DNA from 3 places in the Streptomyces sp. NPDC046900 genome. Region 2 is predicted to be linked to each of the others. Evidence: riboswitches for the same ligand, from Rfam matches in the RefSeq annotation. Region 2 holds a riboswitch; each other region holds the start of a gene.

Evidence for each region. Region 2 has a riboswitch for cyclic di-AMP ahead of ABZ904_RS36350 (NlpC/P60 family protein). Riboswitches for the same ligand answer to the same signal wherever they lie in the genome.
Region 1: linked by a shared signal. The riboswitch ahead of ABZ904_RS11660 (C40 family peptidase) and the one ahead of ABZ904_RS36350 (NlpC/P60 family protein) in region 2 are both predicted to bind cyclic di-AMP.
Region 3: linked by a shared signal. The riboswitch ahead of ABZ904_RS16870 (transglycosylase SLT domain-containing protein) and the one ahead of ABZ904_RS36350 (NlpC/P60 family protein) in region 2 are both predicted to bind cyclic di-AMP.

Annotation. Positions count from the first base shown of each region.
Region 1 is NZ_JBEYXD010000008.1:225,367-229,396, forward strand. It holds gene ABZ904_RS11650 (ATP-dependent Clp protease proteolytic subunit) at 1-211, shown strand, start outside; gene ABZ904_RS11655 (hypothetical protein) at 219-527, shown strand; cyclic di-AMP (ydaO/yuaA leader) riboswitch at 982-1,177, shown strand; gene ABZ904_RS11660 (C40 family peptidase) at 1,181-1,654, shown strand; gene ABZ904_RS11665 (DUF6328 family protein) at 1,734-2,267, shown strand; gene ABZ904_RS11670 (ATP-binding protein) at 2,332-2,790, opposite strand; gene ABZ904_RS11675 (helix-turn-helix transcriptional regulator) at 3,040-3,900, shown strand; gene ABZ904_RS11680 (DUF397 domain-containing protein) at 3,910-4,030, shown strand, end outside.
Region 2 is NZ_JBEYXD010000059.1:27,589-31,618, reverse strand. It holds gene ABZ904_RS36360 (hypothetical protein) at 251-604, shown strand; gene ABZ904_RS36355 (tellurite resistance/C4-dicarboxylate transporter family protein) at 582-1,556, opposite strand; gene ABZ904_RS36350 (NlpC/P60 family protein) at 1,665-2,837, opposite strand; cyclic di-AMP (ydaO/yuaA leader) riboswitch at 2,846-3,015, opposite strand; gene pcrA (DNA helicase PcrA) at 3,423-4,030, shown strand, end outside.
Region 3 is NZ_JBEYXD010000014.1:110,734-114,763, reverse strand. It holds partial or broken gene ABZ904_RS16875 (CocE/NonD family hydrolase) at 113-2,184, shown strand; cyclic di-AMP (ydaO/yuaA leader) riboswitch at 2,557-2,725, shown strand; gene ABZ904_RS16870 (transglycosylase SLT domain-containing protein) at 2,730-3,233, shown strand; gene ABZ904_RS16865 (HAD family hydrolase) at 3,227-4,030, opposite strand, start outside.

The DNA.
Region 1 (4,030 bases), on a different contig from region 2:
CGATCTGGCCATCCAGGCCGAGGAGCTCATCCGCACGCGCAGGCGGCTGGAGGAGATGCTCGCGCGGCACACCGGGCAGAGTCCCGAGCGGATCGCAGCCGACATCGAGCGGGACAAGATCCTCGACGCCCCGGCTGCGGTGGAGTACGGGCTGGTCGATCGCATCATCCCGAGCCGCAAGGCGTCGCGCACCGCGCCCGGCGCGAGGTGAGCCGTCGATGCTGCCGCCCGAACTGCCTCCGCTGCCCCCGCTGACCCGTGCGGAAGCCGAACTGATCGACCGTTACCTCGACGTGGTCGACCTCGTCGGCCGCATCAACCCCGCGCACTCCGGGGACACCTACGGCTCACTGCGCGCCGCCCAGGCCCTGGTCGGCAAAGCGGTGGCCCTGCGCGAGGCCCTGGCGCTGATGCACCAGCGCGGGGAGAGCGAACTGCACGGCCGCACGCTCGCCCGGGCGCTGCGCGTCCTGGACGGCGAACGCCGCGCGGCCCGTGTCACGGTGCCTCCCGGACCGGACGACTGAGCTGATGGATCGGTGCGGATGCGGGGCCGGCCTGAGCGACGGCTCCGCCGTCCTCCACCGCCGCGCGGGACGGCTGGCTGACGGGTAGTGACTGGTGCGCGGGGGCGGGGCAGTTGACTGGACGGTCGCCGCGCACCGCGCATCGGGCGGCGACCCCTACCCCTTTACCGCGGCTCAAACGCGCCGAACGGGTTACCCACACTCGGAGTAGACGTCCATGATCCCAAGGGCCCGCGAGGCATGCGCAACGCGCTTGCCCTTGGGCCAGGATGAGGTGTTCCACCGCAGGTCCGGGCCTCGTCCCACCCCTCAACGCGGCCCGAACAAAGGGCTGTCCAGCCGAACGGGTGAGTGGTGAGTAATGCCACAAACCACCGGTTCCATTGTGTTTTTTGGACACTCGTGAGTGAAGATCCCTTGCTGACGACAAGCCCCCGCCACCACGGCGGGGCGGTCCGGGCGGACGCCGAATCCTGCCGCCGCCCGGATGACGGGTCGACAGAAATGGATCGGCAGGAGTGGAGGACCCAGCAAGGCGGGCCGCCGGAGAGATCCGGGCGGTCCTTGGGGTGAAGCCGCGTGAGCGGCCGGGCTACTTCGCCAGCCCGAATCCGACAGGACATCCTTCACAGGCGGCTGACGAAGGGTTGCGCATGACTGCGCTCAATCGTGTCCCGTCGCTGCTGACCCGGGCCGGCACGGCCTCGGCTCTCACTCTCGCCGCCGTCGGCGGCAGCATCGTGGCCCCCGGCCTCGCAACCGACGCCGCCGCCGCGGCTCCGGCTACCAAGGCGCTGCAGATCGCGGCGTCCAAGAAGGGATCGCCGTACCAGTACGGTGCCACCGGCCCGCGCCGCTTCGACTGCTCGGGGCTCACGGTGTACGCGTTCAACAAGGCCGGCAAGAAGCTGCCCCGCACCGCCGCGGCACAGTACAACAAGACGCGCCACATCTCCGCGTCGCACCGCAGGGCGGGAGACCTGGTGTTCTTCCACTGGGGCCGCAGCGTCTACCACGTCGGCATCTACGCCGGGAAGGGAAGGATCTGGCACTCCCCGAGGACCGGGGACGTAGTGAGGCTCCAGAAGATCTGGACGAAGAGCGTGTGGTACGGACGGGTCAGCTGATTCGACCTGCGGGGTGGCGGCACGGCGCGCCGCCACCCCGCCGGGGCGTGCGCCGGGTCGAATCGGTTACTTGTTCACCATGGCCGACCCACTACCTCACCAGGATCGGAACGAGACACCCCTGGAGCGCGCCGACCGCAACTTCTCCGAGTTGCTTCAGGAGCTGCGGGTCACCCAGACCGGGGTGCAGATCCTCTTCGCGTTCCTGCTGACCCTCGCCTTCACCTCGCGCTTCCCGTCCCTCGACACGGTCCAGCGCATCACGTACGTCACCACCCTCCTGCTGGCCGTGTTGGCCGCAGCCCTGTTCACCTCGCCCGCGGCGCTGCACCGCACCCTCTTCCAGCAGCGTGTGAAGCCCTCCGTGGTGCGGATCTCGTCCCGCCTCGCCGCGCTCGGGCTTGTGGTCCTGACGCTGGCGTTCACCGGGTCGGTGCTGCTGGTGGTGGACGTGGCCATGGGTCGCATCGCCGGTATCGCCGCCAGTGCGAGCACCTTCCTGGTCTACGTCGGCCTGTGGCGTGTCATGCCGCGGATGGTCCAGCGCACGATCACCGATCACCGGACGACGGACCAGGCGGACGGCCGGGACACCCCCGGGCCCTCTCGCTGACGTGCGGCCGCCGGTCCCGCCCGGGGCGACGAGACGACACGGCGCCGAGTGCGCCGGCCGGGTCTCAGGGGCCCTGCTGGCCGCCCGCCGCGACCGGCTCCACGGGTGCGGCCCACGGCAGTTCGATCGCGACCGTCTTGCCGCCCTCGCGGGTGGGCCGCACGCTCAGCTTGCCGCCGTACTCCGCGGCGAGCCAGCGGATGATCACCATTCCGCGGCCGTTGTCCTGTTGCACGGCCGCGGGCAGGCGTTTGGGGAAACGCGGGTGGCTGTCGGTGACGGCGATGCGCAATAACTCGTCCCGGTCGAGGACGACGTCCACCGTGAACGTGGGTGACTGCCCCAGGGTGTGCTGGACGGCGTTCGTGGCGAGTTCGGACACGATCAGCCGTACGGTGTCGGCGACTTCGGCGTCGCCCGGCAGTCCCCATTCGATGAGAATGTCGGAGACATATTTCCGGGCGGCGGAGACCGAGGCGGGATCGCTCGGCAGAGTGACGGATGCTTCCTGATGATCTGCCATGGCGACGTCGTCCCTTTCCCACGGGACCGGAGTCCGACACGAGGGGTTGGTTCGAGTAACGGTTCCGGACTTGGTGCTGCTCGCCAGCCTGCCATCACCTGGCCCCTGTCGGGTGCGATCCCCCGAGATATGCATATATCTGTCGCCCAAAGCGGTGAACTCTCCGACGACCGACCGTATTTGGGCGACCCCGGGGCTCATCCTCTACCGTCGCCGTGAAAACCGCGCGCCATGCGGAGGGAGTCGGCCATGCAGTACGGACCAGCGGTGCGCCGCCGCAAACTCGGCGCCGAATTGCGCGACCTGCGCGCCCGGACGAGGCTCACGAGCGGTGAGGCAGCCGCCCTGGTCGGCTGGCACCAGTCCAAGGTGAGCCGGATCGAGACGGGTGCCAGCGGGGTCAAACCGGCCGACGTGGGCCGGCTGCTGGACGCGTACGGTGTCGAGGAGCCCGAGCTGCGGGAGCTGCTGCTCATGCTCGCGGGCTCGGAGGACGGCGGCGGGCGGCAGAACTGGTGGAACGCCTACCGCGGGGTGTTGCCGCCGACCTACCGCGATTTCATCAGCCTGGAGTCACAGGCGAGCGGGATACGCACGCTGGAGACCTCCGTGGTGCCGGGGCTGCTCCAGACGCCCGAGTACGCCCGGGCCGTGACCTGGGCCGCCGTCGGCGGCCTGGAGGACGACAAGCTGGACGCCCTGGTGGAGGTGCGGCTGGCCCGGCAGGACGTGCTGCGCGCCGATCCGCCGCTGAGCCTGTGGGCGGTTCTGGACGAGGCGGTGCTGCACCGGGAGGTCGGGGGTCCGAAGGTCATGGCGCGCCAGCTGCAACGGCTCCTGGACGCGGCCAGACTGCCCCAGGTCCGGCTCCAGGTCCTGCCGTTCGCCGCCGGGGCGCATATCGGCGTTACCGGACCTTTCGTTATCTTCTCATTTCCGAGCAGATCTGATCTGGATGTAGTTGTTCTCGACCACTTGACGAGTAGCCTCTACCTGGAGCGGAAAGAAGACCTCCAGGCCTACAGCGAGGCCTTCAACTCCCTTCGGATCCACGCCCTTTCCCCCGAGGACACGTTGGATTACATCGCCGCGTTGGCCGGCGACGCATAAGGAGTCACCATGTCAGCACTGCCTCGACACATCCCTTCCAGCACCTTGCTGCACGGAGTGCGGTGGCTGCGCAGCAGTCGCAGCACGGGAATGAACAACTGCGTCGAGACCGCTCTGCCCGGCCCCGGAC
Region 2 (4,030 bases):
CGTGACCGTCTTGTGACGCAAAGTACGGAAGTGACCCGACTGGACTGATGGTGACCGTATGTGAGCGTTATCCCGGCATGGCTGGGCCGACATCACGCTCTGCGATGACCGATGCGGCGGTTCCGGGAGCGGGAGAGTCGATGGAGTGCTATGGGGCGCATATATGCGTGATCCAGGGGCCGTGTGAGCGGCCTGACATCCGCGGGGCCGGTGTCAGGGGCCCTGCGCACCCCTGATTAGGCTCCGCCCCATGGACGTACTCATCCATCTCTTCGTCGGCCTGCACATCGTCGGCATCGCCGCGCTCCTCGGCGGCTTCCTCACCCAGATGAAGGCGATGGGCCGGGGCACCGCCCGCTTCGTGCCCGGCATGCTGCACGGGGCGCTGACCATGCTGGTCACCGGCGTCGTCCTGGTCGGCCTCAACCAGGCGGACCACCACTCGGTCAACACGTTCAAGATCGGTGTCAAACTGGCCCTGCTGATCGTGATTCTCGGCCTGGTCTACGTCAAGCGGGACGAGGAGAAGATCGACAAGGGTCCCTTCGCCCTCGTCGGTGCGCTGACCACCGCGAACATCTTCATCGCGGTGCTCTGGACCTGAGGCCTCCCAGGATCGACGAGACCGCCCCGGCGAGGACCACGCACCAGACGGCCACCGCGATCCACAGCAGGACCTCGCCGAGGCCGCGCAGCCAGGACACCCCGCGGGTGGCGGCGACCGACAGGCTCGCCACCGCCGTCATCCCCAACGGGAAGACCGTCGACCAGCGCCGCGTGTCATAGCGCAGCCGCGGCCGGAGCAGCTCGGCCACCGCCAGCACGCAGTAGAAGACGAGGGCGAGGACGAGGAGGGCGAGGGTGACTGCCCGCAGGACGTTTTTGTCGTCGTTGCTCCAGAGATAGCGCCCGCTGTGCCCGGCTGCCACGAGCCGGGACCCGGCCAGCGCGGAGATGGCGAGCGCGCCGCCCGCGATCCAGTGGTCTCCGGCACCGGTCGCCGTCTGCCGCAGGTCGAAGCACCGCAGCCCGATCAGGTAGAACACCAGCCCGAGCCAGAAGAGCACCAGCGCCGTGTGCACGAGCCATGCCGTCCCCACCGTCGCCCCGAGCAGCGCCGCGAGCACGGCGACCCCCTGCGTGGCCACGCACCCGAGGAACACGGCCCCGGGCATAGGCCGCTCCCAGCGCAGTGCGACCGGGAGGAGCAGGCCCACCCACAGCACGAAGGCCAGCGCGAGAAGTGCCTCGGCGAGCGGCCGCCCGCCCTGCATGGACACTCCCGTGCCCAGCGTGGCGGTCGCCGCCACAGAGGCGAGCGCGGCCGCCGTGAGAGCCTGCTGAGCCCACCGGTCGCGCTCCCACAGCACCCGTACGCCGACGTCGACGACGAGCCCCAGCCAGGCGGCGGCCGTCAAGGCGAGGGCGATACGGGAGAGGACCCCGTACCCGGTCAGATGCAGCCCGACCGACAGGATGCCGGTCGCCATCACGGCGGCCCCGGTGGCGGGCGGACGCTGTGTCCACCAGGTGCGGAGCTCGGAGGTGCCTGACATGCGCCTGATGCTAGGGACGCACACGCGCGATGCGTACGGGGCACGCGCGCGGGAGGGCCGAAAACAACCCCACGCGCGCGTGCCCCGTACCGGAAAGGGAAACCGGCCTCAGCCGGGCCGCACCACGCTGTGGATGATCGAAGCGCCGCCGTAGTAGACCGACTCCTCGCGGACGTACGCGCCGGGCTTCGGGGCGTGGATCATCATGCCGTTGCCGATGTAGATGCCGACGTGGCTGATGTCGTCGTAGAAGAAGATCAGGTCACCGGGCTGGGCGTCGGTGAGCGAGACCGTCGTGCCGGCGTTCACCTGGTCGTACGTGGTGCGTGGGAGCGACACCCCGGCGGCCTTCCAAGCGGCCTGGGTCAGCCCCGAGCAGTCGTACGAGTCCGGTCCGGTGGCGCCCCACACATAGGGCTTGCCGATCTGGGCCCGGGCGAACGCCAGGACCTGGTCAGCCTTCGTCGCGTTCGAGGAGCCCGTGGCGGACGTGTCCGTCGAACCGGTCGTAGTACTCGGCGTGCTCGACTGCGCCTTCTGCTGAGCCGCCTGACGCTGCGCGGCCTCTCGCTGTGCCGCCTGCTGCCGTGCCAGCTCTTCCGCCTGGCGCTGAGCCTCTTCCTGCTTCTTCTGCTCGATCGCGGCGAGTCGCGCCTTCTCCTCGGCGGTCAGATCCGAGAGCAGGTTCCGTGCGGCGGCGAGCTTCGTCTGGATGGTCGTCTTGCTCGACCTGAGGGTCTGCTGCGACTCCGTGAGCGTCTGCAGGCTCTGGGTGGCCTCGCGCCGCTTGTCCATCGTCGCGGCCTGGTCGGTGGTGTACTCGTCGACCGCCTGCTTCTGGCGACTGGTGAGCCGGCCCATCAACTGGGTCTGGTCGAAGTAGTCCTGGGGCGAGTCGGCGAGCAGGAGCGTGGCCGTGTCGGGGGCCGCCGCCCCCGTGCGGTACTGCGCGGCGGCGAACGAACCCAGCTTGTCCCGCGCCTCGTTGAGGCTCTGTGTGCGTCTGGCGACGTCGTCCAGGAGCGTGTCGACGCGCTTGCGTTGGCCGGCCGTCTTCTCCTTGGCGGCGTTGTACTTCTCGGTCGCCGACTCGGCCTGGCGGTAGAGGTCGTCGACCTTTTTCTCGACCTCTTCGATGCTCGGCTTGCCGTCGGTGGAGGGCGCGGCGTTGGCCGTCTGGGAGAGCAGGGCCACGGAGGTGAGGGCCGCCGTCGCGAGGGCGGGGGTCCGTATGCCTGCGATGCGCGTGCCTGAGGGGCGGGCCTTGCGGTGCGGCGCCATGGGAGGCGACTCCTTCCGTACTCCGCCTACCGAGTTAGCTGTCGGGTTCGGGCGGGTGGTTCGGAAGGCGTGCCCTACGGCCTTGCCCCGAAAGGCGGTCGGCCGATTCACCCCGGGATCGGGTGGGTCCCCGGCTCCGGCTGCCGCGAGGGCGCACCGGACTCGGCGGAAGCCGCGCGACCCGGCGACCTTCGCCGGTGGGGGTCGTACGGCCCGCCGGGAACGGTAGCCAACTGATGTGGTCCGTGTGAAGGTTGATGTTCGATATGCCCGATACATTTTCGTGACCTGGCTCATGAATCCGTCGGCCCGTGGTCAATATGGGCAGGTCTGTGATGAGTTGACTCGTTCCTGACGCGGCTGCCGGAGGGGTGTCGTCTTCCTGTCCGCACGGGCTCGAGCGGGGCCCTGGGCAGGCATGTCCGCCCCATGCGATCCGTTTCCGCTGGTGACCGATCGATCCCGGAAGGTGACGGAGTCCTTGTGGCCGAATTCGGAAGATCATCCGTCGGGGAGCCCAGGCGGGCCGGTGTGTTTCCCGGGCGGCGGTCGGTTGTCGGTCGGGCGGCCTAGACTCGGAGAGCGATGAGCAGCCTCTTTGACGACAGCTTCCTGGCGGACCTCAAGGCCACCCCGGCCGCTGAGGAGCAGCCCCCGCCACCCGAGGACGATCACGCTCCGGAACCGGTTCCGGACGATCTGTTCGGCGGGCGTTTCGACGTACCCCCGGACCGTGAGGCGTACTACAGGGACGGCGCGCCCCGCCCGGTCATCGACCCCCAGGCACTGCTCCAGGGGCTCAACGAGAACCAGCGCGCGGCCGTTGTGCACGCCGGCTCCCCCCTGCTCATCGTGGCCGGCGCCGGCTCGGGCAAGACCCGTGTGCTGACGCACCGCATCGCCCATCTGCTGGCCGAGCGCGGCGTCCACCCCGGGCAGATCCTCGCGATCACCTTCACCAACAAGGCCGCGGGCGAGATGAAGGAGCGCGTCGAGCACCTCGTCGGCCCGCGCGCGAACGCGATGTGGGTGATGACCTTCCACAGCGCGTGCGTCCGCATCCTGCGCCGGGAGAGCAAGAAACTCGGCTTCACATCCTCCTTCTCGATCTACGACGCGGCCGACAGCAAGCGGCTGATGGCGCTCGTCTGCCGCGATCTGGACCTCGACCCCAAGCGGTACCCGCCGAAGTC
Region 3 (4,030 bases), on a different contig from region 2:
TCTCGCAGCCAGTGCCGGCCCCCTCACGTCCTCCCGTGTACCCCGCCGGACGCACCCCACCGGGTCGCGGGCGCCCGAACCATACACACCGGTCACCGTCACCCGACCGCGCGTGAACGGGAGGTCACCGCCCCGCGGCCGCGCCGCCGCCCCGGTCGGCTGCGGACATCGCCGAGGAGCCGAGGTACGCACATGCACATCCGTACGTCCTTCCCCCACCCGACGGCTCACGGTGATTTCTGGATCCCGCTCCAGGACGGCACTCGTCTGTATGCGCGCGCGTGGCGCCCGCATACCGCCGAGCCGGTCCCGGCCCTCCTCGAGTACCTCCCCGGCCGCCTGACCGACTCCACCGCGCCCCGCGACTGGCAGCGGCACCCCTGGTACGCGGGGCACGGCTATGTCTCCGTACGGGTCGACGCGCGCGGGCACGGCAACTCGGACGGCCGGCCCGCCGACGCGTACACGGCCACCGGGCTGTCCGACGGTGCCGAGGTCGTCGAATGGCTGGCTGCTCAACCCTGGTGCGACGGCCGTGTGGGCATGTTCGGCATCGGCCTGGGCGGTACCGCCTCGCTCAGGGTCGCGGCCCTCGCGCCCGAGCCGCTGGGGGCGGTCGTCGCGGTGTGCGCCGGGGACGTGCGTCTGGACAACGACCTGCACCACCTGGGGGGTTCCGTCCTCGCCGGGGACCTGCCCGCCCGTGCGTCGGCCCTGGTCGCCCTCGCGGCCCGTCCGCCGGACCCGGCACATGTGGGCACGGTGTGGCGGGACGTCTGGGCCGACCGCCTGGAGGCGCTCGACCCGCTCGTCGACACCTGGCCGGCCCACCCGGTGTGGGACGGCCCCTGGGGCCACGGCGGCATCCGGGAGGACCACGGTGCGCTCCGGGCGGCCGTGCTCGCGGTGGGCGGCGGGCACGACCCGTACCGGGACGCCGTCCTCGGGCTCGTGGAGCACCTTCCGGCCGATCGCGTACGCGGTCTGATCGGTCCCTGGTCGCACCAGTACCCGGACCACGGGCTGCCGGGTCCGGCGATCGGTTTCCTCCAGGAGACGCTGCGCTGGTGGGACCACTGGCTCAAGGGCGAGGACACGGGAGTCATGGCCGAGCCGCCGCTGCGGGTGTACATCAGCGACCCGCACCCTCCGGCGACGCACTACGACGCGCTGCCGGGCCGTTGGGTCGGCGAGCCGTCCTGGCCCTCACCGAACGTCACCCGGGTCCCGTACGCGCTCCAGGGCGCGCCCGTGCCCGTCCGGTCCCCGATGCACACCGGCCTCGACTCGGGCGGCTTCGCCCCCCGTGGCGACCACGCCGATCTGCCGTCGGACCAGCGCGAGGAGGACGCGAGGTCGGTGTGCTTCGAGTTCGAACCCGCCGAGGAGACCTGGGTGCTGGGGCGTCCCCGGGTGCGGCTGCGGCTGACCTGTCCGGTGCCGGGCGGCCAAGTGGTCGCCCGTCTCTGCGACGTGGCGCCCGACGGGTCTTCGACGCTGGTCACCCGTGGAGTCCTGAACCTGTGGGCGCGCCGCGGTCCTGATCGGGCCGCCCCTTGGATTCCGGGCACGACGGAGGACGTGGTCTTCGAACTGAGCGGTGTCGGCCATGCCTTCCCGCCCCGCCACCGCATCCGCCTGGCCGTCTCCTCCGCGTACTGGCCGTGGGCGTGGCCCCGGCCGGGTTCGGAGGCGGGCTTCACGCTGAACCCGGCCGGAAGCTCGCTGGAACTCCCGGTGCGGACCCGGGAGCAGGGGCCGCGCATCGCTTTCGGGGAACCGGAGCAGTCCGAGCCGCTCGGCGTCAGCGATCCGGCCACGCTCGACGAACCCCGCCCGGAGCGCCTGGTGGTGCGGGACGTGGCGAAGGGCGAGTGGCTCCTGGTCGTCGACCCGCGCCGGGACGGCACCCGCGTGTATCCCGACGGCCTCGAAGTGAGCGAGGACGCGCTGGAGGCGTACACCATCGAGGACTCGGGTCCGTTGACCGCCCGCATCCGCTGCGACTGGTCGGTCCGGCTGCACCGCCCGGAGTCGGGCTGGGACGCGAGGGTGGAGACGCACGCGGAGCTCACCTGCACCGAGACGGACTTCGTCACCTCTCACGAGGTCGTCTGCAAGGACGGCTATGAGGTGGTGTTCCACCGCACATGGGAGAAACGGATCCCCCGCGGAACGGGATAGAGGCGAGGCATCCGATCGCCACCCCAAGCCCTTATAGGGCAATATGCCCGATTAGCCGGAATGCCGGACGGGGGAGGTGTGCGCATCCGCCTGTCCGAATTGCCGTATTAGCCCCTTAGTTGCCGATCGGGTCTCACGCAAGGGCGAAGTGAATTGGGTCACGCACCCACCGGAGGGGGGCTTTCGGGCGGGTCACCCAATCACCCTTTGCATATGCCAAGTTGAGCATCTCTCGGCAAAGAGGATCACACCCCTTATTCCCCAATGTCAGGGTCAATCGGGCCGGAGCATGACTTCCAGGCTTGTTCCCGACATGTGCTCTCGCATACCTTCCCTTCGACCCGAGCGGGCCGCCGAATCCTGCCGCCGCTCGAGAAGCCATCGACCCACCACGGCAGGAGCGGGGGACCCAGGTAAGTCGCCGAGCCGGACAGCGTGCCGGAACGGCTTGGGGTGAAGCCGTGCCTCGACACCGAGGACACGGCCGGGCACCTCCCCGCCCGAACCCGACAGCTCACCTCGCAGGCGCCGGAGAGGAATGCCACATGTCCGCTTTCGCCCTGCCCGCACGTCGCCAGGACCGCAACTCCAAGGCCACCCGCATCCGCCGCGCACTCACCGCCGCGGGGACCGGAGCCGTGGTTCTCGCCCTGCCGATCATGGGTGCGACCTGCGCCTCGGCCGCCACGCCGGCCGCTCCGACGAAGGCCGCCAGCGTGACGTCCCGCGCCGGTAGCCTCGACGGCTGGATCCGCCAGTCGCTCGCGATCATGGCCCAGAAGGGAATCCCCGGCTCGTACAACGGCATCTACCGCAACGTGATGCGCGAGTCCTCGGGCAACCCGAAGGCCATCAACCTCTGGGACTCCAACGCCCGCAAGGGCATCCCGTCCAAGGGGCTCCTCCAGATCATCGACCCGACCTTCCGGACGTACCACGTGTCGGGCACGCCCTTCGACCCCTACGACCCGGTCGCGAACATCACGGCCGCGTGCAACTACGCCGCCCACCGGTACGGCTCGATCGACAACGTCAACAGCGCCTACTGAGGTCCGCGGGCCGCCAACCCCTGACCGGCAGCCGCCTGCCGGGGGATGGCGGCCGGGAACAGTCGCTCGAGGACGACGGCGATGCCGTCGTCCTCGTTCGACGTGGTGATCTCGTCGGCGACCGCCTTGAGTTCCGGGTGGGCGTTGGCCATGGCGACGCCGTGCGCCGCCCAGTCGAACATGGGGATGTCGTTGGGCATGTCCCCGAACGCGATGGTCCCCGACGGGCTCAGGCCCAGGAAACCGGCGGCCAGCGCGAGCCCCGTCGCCTTGGTGACGCCGCACGGCTGGAGCTCGACGGTGCCGGGTCCCGACATGGTGACCGTCGCCAGAGAACCGACCACGCCACGGGCCACCGTCGCCAACTCGTCGTCGGACAGGGTGTGGTGGCGCAGCAGCACCTTGCTGATGGGCTCGCACCACAGGTCGTCGCGCCGCTCCACCCGCACCGCGGGCAGCGTGGGATGCGGCATTTGGTAGCCGGGCTCGATGAGCGTGAGCCCGTGCACTCCGTCCTGGTCCACGGCCGCGTACACCTGCCCCACCTCGGCCTCGATCTTGCCGAGCGCGGTTTCGGCCAACTCCCGGTCCAGGGTGACGGAGAAAAGCAGCCGCTGAGCGCCGGCGTCGTACACCTGCGCGCCCTGTCCGCACACCGCAAGCCCCCTGCCGCCGAGGTCGTCGAGCAGCGGTCGCACCCTCGGCGCCGGGCGGCCCGTCACCACCAGGTGCTGTGCACCGGCCGCGGTGGCCCGTTCCAGCGCGGCCCTTGACCGGTCGGAGAGCGTGTCGTCACC